Regions from separate parts of the Leucobacter sp. VD1 genome, predicted to be linked through region 2. Evidence: predicted binding sites of a transcription regulator. Region 2 holds the regulator's gene; each other region holds the start of a gene.
What was found. The regulator HrcA, encoded in region 2, represses chaperone genes, less so after heat shock. The targets are predictions, from matches to a motif close to TTNGCACTCGNNNNNNNCGAGTGCNAA.
Positions count from the first base shown of each region.

Region 1 (5,169 bases), 660 kb from region 2:
TTGTTACTGCCCAGCAGGTTGCCGACGCACTCGGGGTGGGCACCGCAGGCCCCACCCTTGTCGACTCGCTGCGCGAGGCCATTGCAGCCAAGGAGGCAGAGGTGCAGCGCTTGCTGCCCGAAGACACCTCGAAACTGCCTCGGGTGGCGTTCCTGTATGTGCGCGGCACCGCGGGCGTCTTCTATCTCTTCGGTGAGGGCAGCGGTGTGGATTCACTGATCCGCTCGGTGGGTGCCGTCGATGTGGCCGCCGAGATCGGCTGGAACGGCGAGAAGCCGATGACGGAGGAGGCGCTGATCGCGATGGACCCCGACATCATCATCGTGATGACGAAGGGCCTCGACAGTGCGGGCGGGGTTGACGGGCTGCTGCAGGCGCAACCGAGTATCGCGCTCACCTCGGCGGGGCAGCATCGTCGCATCATTGATGTCGACGATGCGGTGCTCTTCGCGGGCGGCACGCGGATCCCCGACGTGATCGACGGCCTCGCCCGCGCGATATATGCGCCGGATTCGCTGTAGACAACGCGAAGCGTTGTCGCGATCCGGCGCTGGCTTACGAGCCAGCCGACGTGCGGAGCACGGAGGAGATTCGCTGTAGACAACGCGAAGCGTTGTCGCGATCCGGCGCTGGCTTACGAGCCAGCCGACGTGCGGAGCACGGAGGAGATTCGCTGTAGACAACGCGAAGCGTTGTCGCGATCAACTCACCCCTCAGCTGGAGAACTGTCAGGGATGGTCGGGGTACGCTAGTGGAATCCGCGGGGCAGGGGCCGCGGGCGAAGGAACGGGAGCAGGCTTGGCGCAGAAGATCGAAGACACGAGCACCACTCGTGGCGTGCGCCAGGACTACCCGGAAGATCGTTTCGACAGGGTGCCGCGCAGCGGTCGTGTCGGCGCGCACCGCATCACTCCTCGTCCTCGCTATGTCTGGCAGTACCTGATCGCTGGGCTGCTCGGCTTTGCGCTGCTCACCACCGTTGGTATCGCCATTGTCACGGGGATCGGCAACGCCGGTAAGTTCGCTGGCGATACCCCCTCGAGTTCGTCGAGCTCAACCAAAGCGCCTGAGGCGATTCTCGACCCCGCCGCAACTGTCGCGGTGCTCAACGGCACCCCCACCCCGAATCTTGCCGCCGCTGTCGATCAGATCATCACCGAGCAGCAGTGGGGCACCATTCTGTTCAGTGGCAGCGCGGCTGCCAGCGATGTGCAGATCTCCGCAGTCTTCTACTCCGACCCCGCTGACGCCTCTGCTGCTGCGGGTCTTGCCGCGAAGCTGGGCGGCATCTCCACTTACCCGGCCGACACCTATCAGGAGTACGGCGCGCGCCTCATCGTGCTGCTGGGAGCTGACTATGCCGGGCCCGGCCTGGGGGAGACCCAGAGCCCGGCCGCGGAGGAGACTCAGGTTGATCCCGCAACGGGCTACCAGATCGACGCGGAAACCGGGCGTCTCATTGATCCGGGCACGGGCTGGCTGATCGACCCGGATTCCGGCTGGCCGGTCAACCCTGAAACCGGCGAGCCTGTCGACCCTGCGACGCTGCCCGCGCCGTAGCCCTCGTCTGCCGGGGCAGTCTTCTGTGGAGCACTTCGCGCTCCCTGCGTGTTCGCTCCTCGCGAGCAACGCTGCTTGCACTCGGCATGCTTGAGTGCCAAGATTGGTGTTAGCAGTCGAATCGACTGAGTGCTAAAACATCCGTGCGTCGGTGCCCGGCGCCGGCACGGAGCCCACCATCAGTAGAGACGTCCGGGAGGGGCGAAACACATGGCAAAGATCATTGCGTTTGATGAGGAAGCGCGTCGTGGACTTGAGCGGGGTCTGAACATCCTCGCCGACGCCGTCAAGGTGACGCTCGGCCCGCGCGGCCGCAACGTCGTTCTCGAGAAGAAGTGGGGCGCCCCCACGATCACCAACGATGGCGTTTCGATCGCCAAGGAGATCGAGCTCGACGACCCGTACGAGAAGATCGGCGCCGAGCTGGTCAAGGAGGTCGCCAAGAAGACCGACGACGTCGCGGGCGACGGCACCACCACCGCCACTGTGCTCGCTCAGGCGCTCGTGCGCGAGGGCCTGCGCAACGTTGCCGCCGGCAGCGACCCCATCGCGATCAAGAAGGGCATCGAGAAGGCTGTCGCAGCTGTCTCGGCCAAGCTCCTCGAAAACGCGAAGGAGATCGAGACCACCGACGAGATCGCTGCCACCGCTTCGATCTCGGCCGCTGACGAGCAGATCGGCAAGCTCATCGCCGAGGCGATCGACAAGGTCGGCAAGGAGGGCGTCGTTACCGTCGAGGAGTCGAACACCTTCGGCACCGAGCTCGAGCTCACCGAGGGCATGCGCTTCGACAAGGGCTACCTCTCGGCCTACTTCGTCACCGACGCTGATCGCCAGGAGGCGGTCTTCGAGGATCCCTACATCCTCATCGTCAACAGCAAGGTCTCCAACATCAAGGATCTGCTCCCCGTCGTTGATCCCGTGATCCAGTCGGGTAAGCAGCTCCTCATCATCGCTGAGGACGTCGAGGGTGAGGCGCTTGCCACCCTCGTGCTCAACAAGATCCGCGGCATCTTCAAGTCGGCTGCTGTCAAGGCTCCCGGCTTCGGCGATCGCCGCAAGGCCATGCTGCAGGACATCGCGATCCTCACCGGCGGCACCGTCATCTCCGAGGAGGTCGGCCTCAAGCTCGAGAACGCCACCCTCGACATGCTCGGCAGCGCCCGCAAGGTCATCATCACCAAGGACGAGACCACCATCGTCCAGGGTGGCGGCGACGAGGAGCAGATCCAGGGCCGCGTGGCTCAGATCCGCCGCGAGATCGAGTCGACCGACAGCGATTACGACCGCGAGAAGCTGCAGGAGCGCCTTGCGAAGCTCGCCGGTGGCGTCGCCGTCATCAAGGCTGGCGCTGCGACCGAGGTCGAGCTCAAGGAGCGCAAGCACCGCATCGAAGATGCCGTGCGCAACGCCAAGGCTGCTGTCGAAGAGGGCGTGCTGCCCGGCGGCGGTGTCGCCCTGATCCAGGCCGGCAAGGACGTCTTCGACACGCTGGAGCTCTCGGCTGATGAGGCCGTGGGTGCGAAGATCGTGCGCGCTGCTATCGAGGCACCGCTGCGTCAGATCGCTCAGAACGCGGGCCTCGAGCCCGGTGTTGTTGCGGATCGCGTCGCCAATCTCCCCACCGGTCACGGCCTCAACGCCGCCACCGGCGAGTACGGTGACCTCGTCGCCCAGGGCATCCTCGATCCCGCCAAGGTGACCCGCTCGGCGCTGCAGAACGCGGCATCGATCGCCGGCCTCTTCCTCACCACCGAGGCTGTTGTCGCCGACAAGCCTGAGCCCGCCTCGGCGGCTCCGGCTGACCCCGGTGCCGGCATGGACTTCTAAGTCCACAGCCTCTCGCAAACGCGGCGGTCGCACCCTCGGGTGCGGCCGCCGCGTTTGTGTGTTCCGGGATGATCGCATGTGCGTGAGCTGTTAGAATCGCAGGAGTCATCCCAGCGCCCGTGGAGGAACTTCCGAGTATGTCGCAGTTCGCCCTGAGCGGCTCGCACAGGCCCCAACTCCACCCGGGATCCACCCTCCCGCAGTTGCAGCAGGCTCTTACCGCCGATGCGTCGCTGGCCTTCGACGTCGCCGAGCACCCGTCGGCCGATGAAGCGCTTCGGCGCTATATCTGGCAGAGATGCGACAACGAACTTCGGGTGCGGATGGTCGAGAGCTTCCTTGCGCGATCCGATGCGAAGCTTGCGGCAGGTGCCGAGCTTCCGGTGCAGGCGATCCGCTTCTATGACATGCTGCACCGGCTGCGAGACGCACTGGTGAGCGAAGGGCACCCCGACACCGACGCCGAGATGACCACGATCCCGGGCGGTGGCTGGCCGCGGCCCGTGGCTCCTGCCGGCGCTGCGCCACTTGCGTCTCCCGCCGATGGGCCGGCTACACCGGTCACCCCGGGCGAGAGCGGCGTCGAACTGTTCCTCCCAGACGGCACCGCAGCCAAGCTCCTCGCCCGCCGCGTGATCCTCGGCCGGCGCCCCCGCACCACACGCGGCAGCGTGGAGCAGCTCGTGAAGATCGTCGACCCGAGCCGCATGATTTCGCTGATGCACGCGCTGCTCGAGTTCGACGGCAGCCGCTGGTGGATTACCGATCTGGGCTCCACGAACGGCACCTGCCTCGGTTCCGATGCCTCGGCGCCCTTGGCGGCACCGGGAACCCCCTACCTGCTTCCGCAGCGCATCATGCTCGGCGGGGTGACGCTGGTGTTTCGGCAGGTGGGCCGATGACCGGCGGTGCGGTGCTCTCGCCGAGGCTGGAAGTCATCAGCGACGGAACACGGCATACGGTGCTGCCCGGCACATTCTTCGTGGTCGGCAGGTCAGGGCATCCCGACCTCCGCCTCGACACCCCGATCGTGTCGCGTCGGCACCTGGTCATCGGCTACAAGCAGGGCTGGTTCGTCGAAGATCTCGGTTCGAGCAACGGCAGTTACATCGGTGAGGAGCGAATCGCGCGTGAGGCCATCATGGCCCCCACCGAGCTGCGCCTCGGCGATCCGCGAACCGGCCCGCTCATCAGGCTCGTCCCCGCAGCCACGCCGACTCGCGCTCCGATCACACGAGACATGTTCGGCGCCGCGCTTCGACAGCTCGACCCGCCGCCGCTCTTCGATGCCCAGCCCGCGAGCGCAGAGCCGCAACACCAGTACGGAGGCGCTCCTGCCAGAGCCCCGCACCCGGTGGGGGCCCAGCACCTCCTGGGAGACCCGTCGCATGCCGCCGCCCCGATATCTGTCACCCACAGGCCTGCCGCCGAGGCACTGACACGGCCTGTCGTGCAGGGGGAGGGGCTGCGCATCCGCGGCCTGGGCTTTCGGCTGGCGAACGGCAGGCCCCTGCTGCGGGATATCTCCCTCGACGCGCCGCGGGGCACCCTCACCGCCGTGGTGGGGCCGTCGGGCGCCGGAAAGTCGACCTTTGCGCGCACGGTGACCGGGCTACGCCAGGCGAGCGAGGGCACGGTGTCGTTCGACGGCATCACCGTGCATGAAGACAATGACCGCGCGAAGCCAATGATCGGTATGGTGCCGCAGGAAGACGTGATCCACGGCCAGCTGACGCTGATCCGCGCCCTCCGCTTCGCTGCGAAGCTGCGGCTCGGCGA
Region 1 covers NZ_JBBCPO010000001.1:98,037-103,205, forward strand. The annotation lists gene WFL22_RS00430 (heme/hemin ABC transporter substrate-binding protein) at 1-521, shown strand, start outside; gene WFL22_RS00435 (LytR C-terminal domain-containing protein) at 799-1,560, shown strand; gene groL (chaperonin GroEL) at 1,771-3,390, shown strand; gene WFL22_RS00445 (FHA domain-containing protein) at 3,528-4,292, shown strand; gene WFL22_RS00450 (ATP-binding cassette domain-containing protein) at 4,289-5,169, shown strand, end outside.
Region 1: a site for HrcA is predicted at 1,670-1,696, ahead of groL (chaperonin GroEL). Genes of this name have one in related genera too.

Region 2 (5,169 bases):
ATGAGCTGAGCTTCGGTGCTGAGGTGCTGCGGCGAGCGGGGCTACCCGAGCGCCGGGTGTCGACGGTGTTCTTCGGGGGTGGCACGCCCACTTTGCTGCCCGCGAGTGATCTCGCGGCGATGCTCGGCAGGATCCGCGACGAGTGGGGCCTCGAATCCGGAGCTGAGGTGACCACCGAGGCGAACCCTGACTCGGTCGATGCGGCCTATCTCGCGACGCTCGCGGAGGCCGGGTTCACTCGCGTCAGCTTCGGCATGCAGTCGGCGGTGCCGCATGTGCTTGCCACGCTCGACCGCACGCATACCCCCGAGCGCATTCCGCTCGTGACGCGGTGGGCGCGCGAGGCGGGCCTGCAGATGAGCGTCGACCTGATCTACGGCACGCCGGGGGAGTCGCTCGCCGATTGGGAGCGCTCGATCGATGCCGCGCTCGCGACCGAGCCCGATCACATTTCGGCGTACGCCCTGATCGTGGAGCCCGGTACGAAGCTCGCGGCGCAGATTAAGCGCGGCGAGGTGCCGGCACCCGACGAGGATCTGCACGCTGAGATGTATGAGCTCGCCGAAGCTCGTTTCGCGGCCGCGGGGTTTTCCTGGTACGAGATCAGCAACTGGTCGCGCACGCCGCAGACCCGCTCGCGGCACAATCTCTCGTATTGGACTGGCGAGGATTGGTGGGCTGCGGGCCCCGGCGCTCACAGTCACATCGGCGGGGTGCGCTGGTGGAACGTGAAGCATCCCGGCGCCTATGCGCAGCGCATTGCAGCGGGGGTGTCCCCGGCGCACGCTCGCGAGACGCTGAGCGAGGATGCGCGCCGCGAGGAGCGCGTGCTGCTGGAGACGCGGATCGCCGACGGTCTGCCCGTCGAGGTGTTGAAGCCTGCGGAACGCCGTGCGATCCCGCAGCTCATCGCTGACGGTCTCATCGACGGCAGGGCTGCGATTGCGGGGCCGGGACGGATCGCGCGCGTGGTGCCGACGCTGCGTGGCCGTCTGCTCGCAGACACCGTGGTGCATCGTCTGCTTGGCTGACGGATGGCCCCGGCTGTTTCCGGCTCCGGGTTTCGCCGACGGCGTGATTCGCTGCCGACAGCGCAGAGGGGCCTGCGATAGACTTGGCACTCTGAGTTGGTGAGTGCCAAGAAGGAGGGGCGTGACATGGTGTCGGAGCGCAGCCTGGCGGTGCTGCACGCGATCGTGAGCGACTACGTCTCCTCGAATGAGCCCGTCGGCTCCCGTGCGATTGTGGACAGGCACAGTTTCGGCGTGTCCGCCGCCACGATTCGCAACGACATGGCGCTGCTCGAAGAAGACGAGCTGATCGCACAGCCCCACACCTCCTCCGGTCGTGTGCCCACCGACAAGGGCTACCGGCTCTACGTCGACACGCTCGCGAAGATCCGCCCCGTCAGTGCGGCGCAGCGATCCGCGATCGAACGCTTTCTGGGGGAGTCGAGCGACCTTGATGATGTGATGGCCCGCACCGTGCGGCTGCTCGCGCAGCTCACCAACCAGGTGGCCGTCGCCCAGTACCCGTCGCTGCGGCGCACGGTGGTGCGCCACATCGACCTTGTGGCCATCGGCGAGGATCGGGTGCTGTGCGTGCTCATTCTCGGCAGCGGCGTCGTCGAGCAGCAGGTGGCGTGGCTGCCGGCTTCGCAGGTGACCGAGGCGTGGGTGCACGGGCTCAGGCAGCGGATCGCCGAGGCCGCTGTGGGGTCCGACGTCGAAACGGCGGTTGCAGCGGTGACGGGCCTGATCGAGGGCGTCGAAAGTTGGGCGCAGCCCGCTGAGGCCGAACTGGTGCGTCGAGTGCTTTCGGTTGTGTTGAGCCAGCTGCAGGCCAACCGCAGTGAGCGCATTGCCGTCGCGGGTGCCGCGAACCTGTCACGGCCGAGCGAGTTTGCAGGTTCACTGCCGGCCGTGCTTGAAGCCATCGAAGAGCAGGTGGTGCTGCTGCGACTGTTCGGTGAACTCGCCCGTGATGGCCGCGACGTCGCCGCATCGATCGGCCGCGAGAACGCCCCCTACGGGCTCTCTGCGACCTCGGTGATCGCTTCCAGCTACGAGCAGGAGGCCGACTCGGTCTCGCGGCTCGGCGTGCTCGGGCCCGTGCGCATGGACTATGCCGGCAACATCGCCGCCGTGCGTGCCGTGGCACGCTATCTCAACCGCTTCCTGGGCGAGGAGCAGTAGCACCTCGGGGCGTCCCGCCCCGCAGCCCGGTTATCCGTTTCATTGAACAACACCCCTGAGGAGCACAACGTGGCCGACCACTACGAGACCCTCGGCGTGTCGCGCGAGGCGACGCCCGAAGAGATCAAGAAGGCCTACCGCCGGCTCGCGCGCGAGCTGCACCCCGATGTCAACCCGAGCGAAGAAGCCTCGGAGCGCTTCAAGAGCGTCACCCACGCCTACGACGTGCTGAGCGACCCGGAGCAACGTCAGCGCTACGACATGGGCGGCGGCCAGGGCGGAGCGGCAGGCTTCGGCGATATCTTCGAGACGTTCTTCGGCGGTGGCTTCGGCGGCGGTCAGCGCGGCCCGCGTTCGCGCACCGAGCGTGGTGACGACGCCATGATCCGCGTCGATGTCTCTCTCGAAGACGTGATCTTCGGTGTGCAGCGCGACATCACCGTGAACACCGCGGTGCTCTGTGGCGTGTGTCAAGGCAGCTGCTGCCAGCCCGGCACGCAGCCCGTCACTTGTGATGTGTGCGGCGGTCAGGGGCAGGTGCAGCGGCAGGTGCGCTCGCTGTTCGGCAACGTCGTCACCATGCATCCCTGCGGCAGCTGCCACGGCTACGGCACCGTCATCGAGCACCCGTGCGTGGAGTGCGCAGGCAAGGGGCGGGTGCGCGAGCGTCGCACGATCCCCGTCGATATCCCCTCCGGCATCGACACGGGCACGCGCCTGCAGATGCGCGGCGGCGGCGAGGTCGGCCCCGGCGGCGGCCCCAACGGTGACCTGTTCATCGAGTTCCGGGTGATGCATCACGACGTGTTCAGCCGCGATGGCAACGATCTGCTCTGCACGATGCAGGTGTCGATGACTGACGCGGTGCTCGGTGCCGCGGCGAAGCTGCAGGCGCTTGATGGTGAGGTCGAGATCGAGTTGGCCGCAGGCACGCAGTCGGGCGATGTGCTCACGGTTCGCGGCCGCGGCATTCAGGGCTTGCGCAGCACCACCCGCGGTGATCTGAAGATCGCGGTGCAGGTGAACACCCCCACGAAGCTTTCGAAGCGCGAGCAGGATCTCGTGCGTCAGCTCGCCTCGCTGCGCGGCGACGAGCCGCCGCATCTCGGTGAGTTCCAGCAGGGATTCTTCGGCAAGCTGCGCGACCGCTTCTTCAGGCAGGGCTAGCCCACAATGGCCAACCTCTACTACCGCGAAGATCTCGCAGCCGGGGCGATCGCTCCGGGCGCGATCGTCGAGGTGACCGGTGACGAAGCGCGCCACGCGGTGCGGGTGAGCCGACTGCGCCAGGGGGAGCGGATTCTCGTGGGTGACGGCGCAGGCTCGCTCGGCGAGGGGGTTGCTGAAGAGGTGGCGAAGGATCGCTTCGCGGTGCGCATCGAGCACGTCGAGACGGTGCCTGAGCCCGGCCAGCGGCTCGTGCTTGTGCAGGCGCTCGCGAAGGGCGACCGAGATGAGCGGGCCGTTGAGCAGGCCACCGAGTTCGGCGTCGATGCCATCGTGCCCTGGCAGGCTGCGCGCTCGGTGTCGCGCTGGGATGCCGGCGGCACCGGATCCGCATCTGACAAAGCAGCGAAGGGTATTGCGAAGTGGGCCCGGATCGCCCGCGAGGCCTCGAAGCAGTCGCTCCGTGCGAGGGTGCCACAGATCGGCGAGGTGGTGACCACCGACGATCTCTGCCGTCTCGCAGGCCAGCCCGGTGTTGAGCTTGTGGCACTGCACCCCCGCAGCGGAAACCGCCTCGTGGAGTGGGCCGGTCAAAGCGAAGCTCGCGCAGCCGAACAGATTGTGCTCGTCGTCGGTCCCGAGGGCGGCTTTGCCGACGCTGAGCTCGACGCACTCGAAGCCGCGGGCGCATCGGTGCTGGTGCTCGGGAGCACCGTGCTGCGCACCTCCTCTGCAGGGCCGGCCGCGCTCGCAGTGCTCGGCGCCGCGCTCGGTCGCTGGTAGGACTGCGCGGCACGGCGATAGACTTCATCCATGGCACAGGACACCATTTTCGGCAAGATCGTCTCGGGCGAGATCCCCGTCGAGATTCTCGCGGAGACCGAACGCGTCATCGCGTTCCCCGACATCGCGCCCCAGGCGCCGGTGCATATTCTGGTGATCCCCAAGACCACGCAGTACGAGAATGTGGCCGAGCTTGCTGCAGGCGATCCCGAACTGCTCGCCGAAATGATCGCTGTCGCGAAGCGGCTCGCCGATGAACGAGCGAATGGCGAGTTTCGCATCATCTTCAACAATGGTGCGAGCGCAGGTCAGACCGTGTTCCATGTGCACGCGCACGTGCTCGCCGGTGAACTCGAGGAGCGCTCGCTCGTTGGATCCTAGAGAGGGAGCCCGTGAATCAGACTGACGCGCAAGGCGGCGACGCCCCTCAGCAGGGCTCCGAAGCTGAGCTGCAGCGCACGGTGCTGTTGGCCGGCGTCGACCTGGCGTCCTTTCTCGGGCACCGAGATCAGCTCATCGCCGACCTCGAATCGCAGCACCCGCGCGTCACCTTCCACGCCCGCGACCAGGTGCTGACGATGCGCGGGCCTGCTCCTGAGGTGCGCGCCGCCGAACAGGTGGTGCATGAAATCCTGCAGATCGCGAAGCTCAGCGGCGCGGTCTCTCGTCACGATGTGAAAGAGGTCACCCGAATGGTGCACGAGGGCAACGGGCCCACCGCGGCGCAGGTGCTCAGCGAACCCATCCTCTCGGTGCGGGGTCACTCCGTGCGCCCGCAGACTCGGGGGCAGCGCGCCTACGTCGACGCCATCGACGAGCATACGATCGTGTTCGGCATCGGCCCCGCAGGCACCGGCAAAACCTACCTCGCGATGGCGAAGGCTGTGCAGGCGCTGCAGCGGCGCGAGGTCGCGAAGATCATCCTGACGCGACCTGCGGTCGAAGCCGGCGAGCGCCTGGGCTATCTGCCTGGCAGCCTCGAAGACAAGATCGACCCCTACCTGCGCCCCCTGTTCGATGCCGT
Region 2 covers NZ_JBBCPO010000001.1:760,524-765,692, forward strand. The annotation lists gene hemW (radical SAM family heme chaperone HemW) at 1-1,031, shown strand, start outside; gene hrcA (heat-inducible transcriptional repressor HrcA) at 1,158-2,195, shown strand; gene dnaJ (molecular chaperone DnaJ) at 2,265-3,362, shown strand; gene WFL22_RS03565 (16S rRNA (uracil(1498)-N(3))-methyltransferase) at 3,369-4,145, shown strand; gene WFL22_RS03570 (histidine triad nucleotide-binding protein) at 4,176-4,526, shown strand; gene WFL22_RS03575 (PhoH family protein) at 4,538-5,169, shown strand, end outside.

Region 3 (5,169 bases), 510 kb from region 2:
GCCGGCGAGCAAGGAGCCCATCATCACCGAGGAGGCGCCTGCGACGAGCGCCTTCGCGATGTCACCCGAGTACTGCAGGCCGCCGTCGGCGATCACGGGGATGCCTGCGGGGGTTGCAGCCTTCGCGGCTTCGTAGACCGCGGTGACCTGAGGCACGCCCACACCGGCAATGACGCGGGTGGTGCAGATCGAACCGGGACCAACGCCCACCTTGACAGCATCGGCGCCGGCGTCAACGATCGCCTTCGCCCCTGCGTAGGTTGCCACGTTGCCGCCGATTACGTCGACGCCGGCGAACGCCGGATCGCTCTTGATCTTCGCGATGATGTCGAGCACGCCCTTGCTGTCGCCGTTGGCGGTGTCGACCACGAGCACGTCGACACCGGCGTCGATGAGTTCGCCGGCGCGCTTCCACGCATCACCGAAGAAGCCAACGGCAGCGCCTACGCGCAGGCGGCCTGCGTCATCCTTCGTGGCGAGCGGGTACTGCTCTTCCTTGTCGAAGTCTTTCACCGTGATGAGACCGGTGAGGCGGCCCTCGCCATCGACGAGGGGCAACTTCTCGATCTTGTGCTGGCGGAAGATCGCCGCGGCGTCGTCGCGGGAAATGCCCACCGGGCCCGTGATCAGCGGCATCTTCGTCATCGCCTCGGAAACCCGCACCTGCGAGCGATCCTTCGGGTCGATGAAGCGCATGTCGCGGTTCGTGATGATGCCGAGCAGCACGCCGTTCGAGTCCACCACGGGAAGGCCCGACACACGATACTCGCCACACAGGGCGTCGACCTCGGCCACGGTCGCGTCAACCGAGGTGGTGACCGGGTTCGTGATCATGCCGGCCTCACTGCGCTTGACACGATCCACCATCTCTGCCTGATCCTGGATCGACAGATTGCGGTGCAGGATACCCAGACCGCCGTTGCGAGCCATCGCAACAGCCATACGGGTCTCGGTGACCGTGTCCATGGCAGCGGAAATCAGCGGGATATTCAGCCGGATCCGGCGGGTGAGCTGGGTGGAGGTGTCCGCATCGCTCGGGATGACGTCGGTGTGCGCAGGAAGCAGCAGCACGTCGTCGTAAGTCAGACCGGTGAACGCGAAGGGGTCACGCTGTTCCATGGAACCTCTTTTGCTGTGGGAGTGGGCCGATGGGTGCAGGCAACCGGATCACGGCGCCTCCCCCATTTAGTCTAAGGGAATGGGGCCGGTGTTCGTCTGCGCGCTGGGCGAACGTTTGAGCTGAGCGAACATATCGGCGATGAGGATCACGAGCGCGATCCACACCGCGACAAACCCGATCCAGCGACTGAACGGCATCTCCTCGTGCATCACGAAGTAGCCGTACAAGAAGCCGAGGATCGGGGTAAGAAACTGCAAGAAGCCCAGATACGACAGCGGCAGACGCCGCGTTGCCTCCCCGAACAGGATCAGCGGCACGGCCGTCATGATGCCGCTGAGCATGACCAGCGCTGTGACGCCTGGCCCGAACGAGAAGACGCCGATCCCGGACAGCCCCGCAACGATGAGCAGCTGCACGATCGCGATCGGCAGCGAGGCGAATGTTTCCACGGTGAGGCCGGTGATGCCGTCGACCTGCTCCCCCGCATGCTTGTGCACTGCGCCGTACAGGCCGAACGATCCCGCGATGCCGAGCGCAATCCACGGGAACGCACCGTACGCAACCGCGGCGGTCGCAACACCGACCGCAGCGACGCCCACAGCCCACCACTGCGGCCTGGTGAGACGCTCCTTGCGCACGACCACGCCGATAAGGATCGTAAAGAGCGGGTTGATGAAGTAGCCAAGCGAGGTCTCAAGCACATGGCCCGTCATCACACCGATCACGAACAGCTGCCAGTTCGCGTAGAGCAGCACGGCCGACAGCGCGAACCACCCGAAGAGCCGAGGAGCGCGCAAAATGGCGCCCACCTGCCCCCACCGACGGGTCACCGAGACGAGGATCACGCAGAAAGCGAGGGTCGCACCGACGCGCCAGGGCACCACCTCGAAGGGCCCGACCATCGCAATGAGGCCGAAGTAGAAGGGAAAGATACCCCAGATGAGATATGCGCCCAACCCATATCCCAGCCCTGCGCGCGAAAGTTTCACCGGCCCAGTCTATTCCCGCCGCAGCACAAACAGGCCGGGCCCCGATCCTGAGATCGGGGCCCGGCCTGTTCGCGAGGAAGCGTCTTAGCGCTCGACCACCGCGAGGATGTCGCGAGCCGAGAGCACGAGGTAGTCGGCGCCGCCGACCTTCACCTCGGTGCCACCGAACTTCGAGTAGATCACTACATCGCCCACGGCGACGTCGAGGGGGATGCGGGTGCCGCTGTCAGCCACGCGGCCGGGGCCCACTGCGACGACCTCGCCCTCCTGGGGCTTCTCCTTCGCGCTGTCCGGAATCACCAGACCGGACGCGGTGGTCTGCTCTGCCTCGACCTGCTTGATGACGATACGATCCTCGAGCGGCTTGATGGCTACCGACACGGTTGACCTCTTTCCAATGTCTGAACGTTCTCTCGCGCCCGCCTCGTGCGAGCGCTCTACAGCAGAGTTTAGAACCCCGGCTAGCACTCTCGCAAGGGGAGTGCCAGCCGGACGACGGCGGATCGCCAACAGCGAACGGGATCCGCCGCCATCGACCAAGATTCTTCTTCCCCGCGCCGCCTAGAATCAGAAGGAACAGCCGATGCGCATCCCGCGGATCGGGATCCAGCAACCGCTCGAGGAGCAGTCATGACCACCCCGATCCCTCCCCAGCAGCCCGGCACGCAGCCCACGACGCCCTACCCCGCGGCACCGCATGCCGCGGCACCCCAGGCCGATACGAACGCCGCACAGTACCAGCAGCAGGCCGCACCGCGTACCGCCTACCGTCCGCAGTCGGCCGTGGCCACCACCCTCGGCGACACCAACACCTACGCGGTCCTCGCCGTCATTTTCGGCTTCCTCGTGCCCATCGCGGGCATCGTCTTCGGTCACATGGGCCTCTCCCAGATCAAGCGCACCGGCGACGCCGGTCGCGGCCTCGCACTGACAGGCATGATCGTCGGCTACGCCTACTTCGCGTTTCTCGCGATCTTCCTCATCGCCTACATCGGCTTCATCGCCATGATGTTCGCTTCGATGGGCAGCATGATCAGCGGATCCGATCTCTACTACTGATCCGCCGACGCCCCGCCGTCGCACCTCGTTCGCCGAAAGGAACCCCGTGACTCACCCCCAGCCGCCCGTCGGCGACTCCCCCCAGCAACCCGAGGCGGGCAACGCGAGCCAGCAGCCGCAGTACGCCGCACCGGTGTACGCGCAGCCGCAGCAGCCGCAGCAGCCGCAGTATGCTGCGCCCCAGCAGGCGTACTCACAGCCCTATGCGCAGCAGAGCTACCAGGCCGCGTATGTCACCTCCGCACCCACCAACACGCTCGCAATCCTCTCGATGATCGCAAGCATCGTCGGCCTCTTCACCTTCGCGCTCTTCGCGATCGGCGGCGTCGTGATGGGGCACATCTCACTGAATCAGATCAAGCGCACCGGCGAGAGCGGGCGCGGCATGGCAATCGCCGGCCTCATCGTCGGCTACGTGGCAATCGGCTTCTGGGTGCTGCTGCTGCTCTTCTACATCGTCGCCATCGGCTTCGCCATTTCGGCGAGCGGCTACTGACCGCCACCGCGGTGACAGCAACCGGAGCAGACGGCACCACCGGGGCGGGCGAGCGCACAGCACTCGCCTCCCCCGGTTGGGAGCAACTCACCGCTCCAACAGGCGCACGCCTCCTCGCCCGCATCACTGCCGGGCTCGCTGAAGGGCGCAGCCTCGACCAGCTCGCACGAGCCCTCCGCGCCGACGGCACCGACCCCGATCTGCTCGCAGCGGCGCTGACGCAGACCGATCTGCAAGCCCGCGCCGCAGCGAAGTTCGGTGAGCGAGCCGCAGACATGCTCTTCACGCGCGCCGCCCTGGAACAGGCCACCCGGGCGCGCGTCGCCGCGCTGCACGCCGAGCGCTTCCGCAAAGCCGGCTGTCACTCCGTCGCCGATCTCGGCTGCGGTATCGGCGCAGAGTCTCTGGCGTTTCTCGAAGCGGGCCTCACCGTGCACCCCGTCGAACTCGACCCCCTCACCGCAGCATTCGCCCAGCACAACCTCTCCATTGCCGCCGCACGCCTCGGCGCCTCGCAGCCGTTCGTGCGCGTCGGCGATGCAGAGGCGATCGGCCCTGGCGATGCCGAAGCCGCATTTCTCGACCCGGCCCGACGCACAGCCGGGCACAGCGGCACCCGCAGGCTCGCCTCACCCGACGACTACTCGCCCTCGCTGCGTTTCGCCTTCGGCCTCGCCGATGAACGGCCGACGGGCATCAAGCTCGGCCCCGGCCTCGACCGCGAACTCATCCCCGACACTGCCGAGGCCCAGTGGATTTCGGTCGACGGCCAGCTCGTTGAGACCGGGCTCTGGTTCGGATCCGCCGCACGATCCGGCGTGCGACGGGCAGCGCTGGTGCTGCGCGGCACCGATGACAGCGCCGAACTCACGGCCGCGCACGACGCCGACGACGCTGAGGTGCGCAGCCTCGGCGACTACCTCTACGAACCCGACGGTGCGGTGATTCGCGCCCGTCTGATCGGCACCCTTGCTGAACAGACGGGAGCCGGAATGTTGTCGGCCGGGATCGCCTACCTCACCAGCGATACGCACGTCGACACACCTTTCGCGAGCGGATTCCGGGTGCTCGAAACGCTCAGCCCCCGCGAGAAGGATCTGCGGCATGCCCTCGCGGCCCGCGAGATCGGCACGCTCGAGATCAAGAAGCGCGGTGCCGACGTGGATCCTGCAGCGCTGCGACGCCGCCTGAAGCTGCGCGGCGCGCACAGTGCCACGCTCTTCCTCACACGCGATGAGCACGGCCGTCACACCGCACTGCTGACGGAGCGCTGCTGACCGCAGCAGCTGTTGCGTTCCCGATTCCCCGATGAGGTTCGCGGCGAGATAGCGCGAACCAGCACGGAAACACGAAGCGGGGCGGATCCGGGACAATCCCGAACCCGCCCCGCAGGTCACGCGTCGATCAGTAGTTCACATCGGCGCAGGAAACGGTCTGCCCGGCGATCTCAACGAACTCGGCGCCGTTCATGCACTGCTGCACCGCGTCGACGCCCACACCGGCGA
Region 3 covers NZ_JBBCPO010000001.1:250,604-255,772, reverse strand. The annotation lists gene guaB (IMP dehydrogenase) at 1-1,119, opposite strand, end outside; gene rarD (EamA family transporter RarD) at 1,186-2,109, opposite strand; gene groES (co-chaperone GroES) at 2,194-2,490, opposite strand; gene WFL22_RS01315 (DUF4190 domain-containing protein) at 2,740-3,168, shown strand; gene WFL22_RS01310 (DUF4190 domain-containing protein) at 3,215-3,664, shown strand; gene WFL22_RS01305 (class I SAM-dependent methyltransferase) at 3,787-4,941, shown strand; gene WFL22_RS01300 (DUF4190 domain-containing protein) at 5,069-5,169, opposite strand, start outside.
Region 3: a site for HrcA is predicted at 2,571-2,597, ahead of groES (co-chaperone GroES). Genes of this name have one in related genera too.

Region 4 (5,169 bases), on a different contig from region 2:
TCGTTCGGGACGACGGGGTCGCAGGTTCAAATCCTGTCATCCCGACCACGAAAGCCGCGGAAACCTCATGGTTTCCGCGGCTTTTTCGGTGGGTGAACTCGACCCGGCCACGGGGAGACTACTCCAACTCACGTGAGCAGGGGCGAGGACTGCGCCCCTGATGTGGCACGGCTGCGGCTCCCACAGCCCCTCCACGCGAGTACGCTGAGCATATGGTGGATCGCAACGACGCTCTGCCCGTGGTTCGAGCCGCGGGTCTGTCGGTTCGGCGCGGCCGGCGCACGGTGCTCGACGGCATCGGCTTTGAGATCCCGCGCGGGCAGGTCACCGGGCTGCTCGGCCCGTCGGGGTGCGGCAAGAGTACGCTGATGCGTTCGATCGTGGGCGTGCAGGCCGGGGTCGCCGGCGAGCTGAGCGTGCTCGGTGAGCGGGCGGGGTCGGCGCGGTTGCGTCGCCGCGTCGCCTACGCCACACAGGCCGCGTCGGTGTATGACGATCTCACGGTTGCGCAGAATCTGCGCTATTTCGCCCGCGTGCTCGGGGTTTCCAAGGGCGATGCGGATCGGGCGATCGAGCAGGTGGGTCTCGGCGAGTACGCCGGACATCGTGTCGAAGCGCTGAGCGGTGGGCAGCGCAATCGTGTCTCATTGGCGGCCGCACTGCTCGGGGATCCCGAGCTCGTGGTGCTGGACGAGCCCACTGTGGGCTTGGATCCGGTGCTGCGGGTGGAACTGTGGGGGCTCTTCCGGGAGCTCGCGGGCACGGGCACCACGCTGCTCGTCAGCAGCCATGTCATGGACGAGGCGCTGCGCTGCGACCGCCTGCTGCTGATGCGCGAGGGGCGCATCATCGCCGACACCTCACCTGGGGCCCTGCTTGCGCAGACCGACACCGACGACCCCGAGGCGGCATTCCTCGCGATCATCGCATCGCAGCCGGGCGACGGCACCTACCCGGTCTCGCCCCCGAATCCCACCGATCCGCCTCACCACGGGCGCCACAGCGCCGACAGTGCCGCTGCTTCAGGGGAGGCGCGATGAACCTCTCCCGCAGCTGCTCCACCGCTGGCCGCGTGCTGCGGCAGCTCAGCCACGATCCGCGCTCCATCGCCCTGCTGCTGCTCATGCCGAGTCTGCTCGTGGGCCTCTTCGCATGGCTGTTCGACGCGCAGCCGGGCGCGTTCTCGCGGCTCGGCGGGCCGATGCTCGCGCTGTTCCCCTTCATTCTGATGTTCATCATCACCTCGGTGACCACACTGCGGGAGCGGCGCTCGGGCACCCTTGAACGGCTGATGACCACCCCGCTCGGCAAGGGCGATTTCATCGTGGGGTACGCGCTCGCCTTCGGGCTCGCCGCCACGGTGCAGGCGGTGATCACTGTCGGCTTCGCGGTAATCGTCTGCGGGCTCGAGGTTTCCGGCCCGCTCTGGCAGCTCGGGCTCGTCGCCGTGGTCGACGCGCTGCTCGGCACCGGGCTCGGGCTGCTCGCCAGCGCCTTCGCGCGCACCGAGTTTCAGGCCGTGCAGTTCATGCCGGTGCTCGTGTTCCCGCAGATCCTTCTCGGCGGCCTGCTGATGCCGCGCGATCAGATGCCCGACGCGCTGCACACGATCTCCGACTGGCTGCCCCTCAGCTACGCGATCGACGCGGTGAACGCTGTGACGCGGGGCGACGAGGGCTGGGATCTCGGCCGGCCGCTCATCGTGATCGCCGCGGTGACGCTGGTGGCGCTCGGGCTCGCCGCGCTCACCCTGCGCCGTCGTACGCCGTAGATGAGAGGGGCGGATCGGGCGGTTCGCGCCGCGGCTGTACGTATTCACGCCCGTCGAGCGGCGGCCCTTCAGGCCTCCGCCCGGCGGTTCCACAGCTGATGCGTGAGGCCGCTCGCGCTGGCGACCGTTTCGAGCGTGAAGCGATCCTCGAATCCGGTCACGCCCTCCCACAGGCTCACCCCTCGGCCCAGCGTGATGGGCACGACGATGACGTGCATGAAGTCGACGAGATCGGCGCTCAAAAACTGGCGGATCGTTGTCGGGCCGCCGCCGATCCGCACATCCTGATCACCCGCAGCCTGCTGTGCCTGCCGCAGCGCCTCCTCCGGCCCGGAGTCCATGAAGTGGAAGCTCGTGCCGTTCTCGAACACCATCGGTTCTCGCGGGTGATGGGTGAGGATGAAGCAGGGCGTCTTGAAAGGCGGCTCGTCGCCCCACCAGCCGCGCCAGCCGTCGTCGGGCCACGGCCCCTGCTGTGGGCCGAACTTGCGTCGCCCCATGATCTCGGCACCGATGCCCTGGCCCCACATGCTGAACAGTGCCCGGTCCAGCGTCACCGGCTCCGCAACCCGGTGCACACCCTCGATGACTCGTCCGTCGAACCAGTCGAAGAGGTGACGGGCGCCGCCGATCGGCTCATCGAAGGTGACGTACTCCCCGGCGGAGAACCCGTCGAGCGACACGAACTGATTGTGCACGCGCGTGCGAGTCATGATGCCTCCAGCGGATCGGGCGGGGCCGGCCCCCGCTCGGCTGAGCGGGCGTGACCGCGCACTCGCAGAGTAAATGATTGGGGCCAGTCACGCCACCCCTGACGTTTCTGCTCCTCAAGAGGTTGAAATGATGAGGGCTCCGTGCTTGCTCGAGAGAGCAGGCACGGAGCCCTCGTGCTAAACCGGGTTCGTGACGCAGCGTCTTGTGAGGCTATGAGGAAGAGTTCTCCAGCTGGGCGGGAGACGACCCCGAAGCCTGAATTGTCGAGGTCGCGCCTGCGGTGCTGGTCGACCGAACTTCTACCTTGCGCGGCTTTGCTCGCTCGCTCACCGGGATCGTGACGCAGAGAACGCCGTTGTCGTAGCTGGCGCTGATGCGCTCAGTGTCAATCCCCTGCCCCAGGCTCAGCTGGCGCAAGAAGCTCCCTGCGGTTCGTTCGCGGGTGATCCACTTCACGTGTTCGGCCTCCGGCAACGTGCGCTCGGCGCGGATAGTGAGAAGCTGCCCGTCGACATCGATGTCGACTGAACCGGGATCCATCCCGGGCAGGTCTGCCGTCAGCAAATAGTGGTCACCGTCTCGATAGAGATCCATCGGCATTTGCCGAGGCCCGCGAAGCGGATCGGAGAGGAGTGCATCCGCAATGCGTTCAACGTCGCGGAAGGGGTTGTAGCTGGCCATATTCGCACCTTTCTCTCATCGACTGACTTGTGTGTTGAAGTTGAGCTAATGCGACTCAACTTGTCTTGAGATTAGCACTCGAGCATTGAGAGTGCCAGATAGTTCGCTGATGGCAAACGCCGCGCAAGGTGGGTGCTGGTGGGTGGCATAGCACCGCGCGCTCCCCGCCCGCAATGGGCAGCGGCCAGGGCCTCGCGCTCGGTAGACTGCGGGCAGAGAGTGCAGGGGGTGCCATGACCGAGATGCAGGACATGACGGGCGGGCGCGAGCTCGTTATGGTGTCGAACCGGCTGCCGGTAGACCGGGTAGTCGAGCCCGACGGATCAACCTCGTGGCGCACCTCGCCAGGAGGCCTTGTCACCGCCGTCGCACCCATCGTGGAGCAGCTCGGCTGCCTCTGGGTGGGGTGGGTCGGCGCCGCCGATGAAACCCTTGAACCCTTCGAGATCGGCTCGATGCGGCTCGCACCCGTCGAACTCAGCGAAGACGACGTCGAGCTCTACTACGAGGGCTTCTCGAACGGCACGCTGTGGCCGCTCTACCACGACGTGATCGCCCGCCCCGACTTCCACCGCGTGTGGTGGGACCGCTATCAGCGGGTGAACCAGCGTTTCGCCGAGCGCGTCGCGCAGCACGCTGCGCAGGGCGCCATCGTGTGGGTGCACGACTATCAGCTGCAGCTCGTGCCCGAGATGCTGCGCGAGCTGCGCCCCGACCTCACCATCGCGTTCTTCCTGCACATCCCCTTCCCGCCCAGCCGCCTCTTCGCCCAGCTGCCCTGGCGCAAACGCGTCGTCGAGGGGTTGCTCGGTGCTGACGTGATCGGCTTCCAGCAGGTCACCGACGCGGTGGCCTTCCGCACGACTGCCGAGCGCTTCACCCGCGTGCCCGCCCTCGGCAACACCATCGTCGTGCCCGGCACCGCAGAGCACCATTCCCGCACGGTGCTCGCGCAGGAGTTCCCCATCTCCATCGACGCCGCAGCCTTCGCTGAGGTCGCCGCGCGGCCCGAGGTGCAGGAGCGCGCTCGCCAGATCCGCGCAGAACTCGGCAACCCGAAGACGGTGATGCTCGGCGTCGACAGGCTCGACTACACGAAGGGCATTCGCCACCGGCTGAAAGCTTTTGACGAGCTGCTCAGCGATGGCGAGATCGACGCCGGCGACGTTGTGCTGGTGCAGGTGGCGAGCCCGAGCCGAGAGCGAGTCGACGCTTACCGGCAGCTGCGCGACGAGGTCGAACTCACGGCGGGCCGCATCAACGGCGAGCATGGATCGCTCGGCCACGCCCCCCTCGTCTACCTGCACCGCGGCTACACCCGCGACGAGATGGTGGCGCTCTACCTCGCCGCCGACGTGCTGCTCGTCACCCCCTTGCGCGACGGCATGAACCTCGTCGCCAAAGAGTATGTGGCCTGCCGCACCGACGAGCAGGGCGTGCTGGTGCTGAGCGAGTTCGCGGGTGCCGCCGACGAACTGCGTGACGCGCTGCTCGTCAACCCGCACGACATTGAGGGGCTGAAAGCGGCCGTGGTGCGTGCCGTGCACATGCCCCGCGAAGAGCAGCGCCGCCGTATGCGCTCCTTGCGGCGCACTGTCTACGACAATGATGTGGCCCACTGGGCAACGGGATATCTCGGAGCGGTGCGCGCCGCCGCCGAGGCGCAGCGCCCGAGCCACACGGGCGAGCGCACGGAGCCGATTCAGGTCAGCACGGCGTTCGTGCCGCGCAGCATCGACGACCGGGTGCGCCGCCTCGCGGCGCTGCCGCAACTCATCGTGGCGAGCGACTTCGACGGCACACTCGCGCCCATCGTGCCCCGGCCACAAGATGCGCGAATGCTGCCCCGCGCACGGCAGGCGCTCGAAGTGCTGCGCAGCGCGCCGGACACCTACGTGGCCGTGCTGACGGGACGCTCGCTGGCAGGCCTCGCCGAGACGGGGCTGCAGAGCGAGGGCTGGATCGTGTCGGGTTCGCACGGCTCTGAGCTGACCGGGCTTGAC
Region 4 covers NZ_JBBCPO010000003.1:335,823-340,991, forward strand. The annotation lists tRNA gene WFL22_RS10550 (tRNA-Pro) at 1-48, shown strand, start outside; gene WFL22_RS10555 (ABC transporter ATP-binding protein) at 213-1,040, shown strand; gene WFL22_RS10560 (ABC transporter permease) at 1,037-1,771, shown strand; gene WFL22_RS10565 (dihydrofolate reductase family protein) at 1,840-2,484, opposite strand; gene WFL22_RS10570 (Hsp20/alpha crystallin family protein) at 2,696-3,166, opposite strand; gene WFL22_RS10575 (bifunctional alpha,alpha-trehalose-phosphate synthase (UDP-forming)/trehalose-phosphatase) at 3,400-5,169, shown strand, end outside.
Region 4: a site for HrcA is predicted at 3,238-3,264, ahead of WFL22_RS10570 (Hsp20/alpha crystallin family protein). Genes of this name have one in related genera too.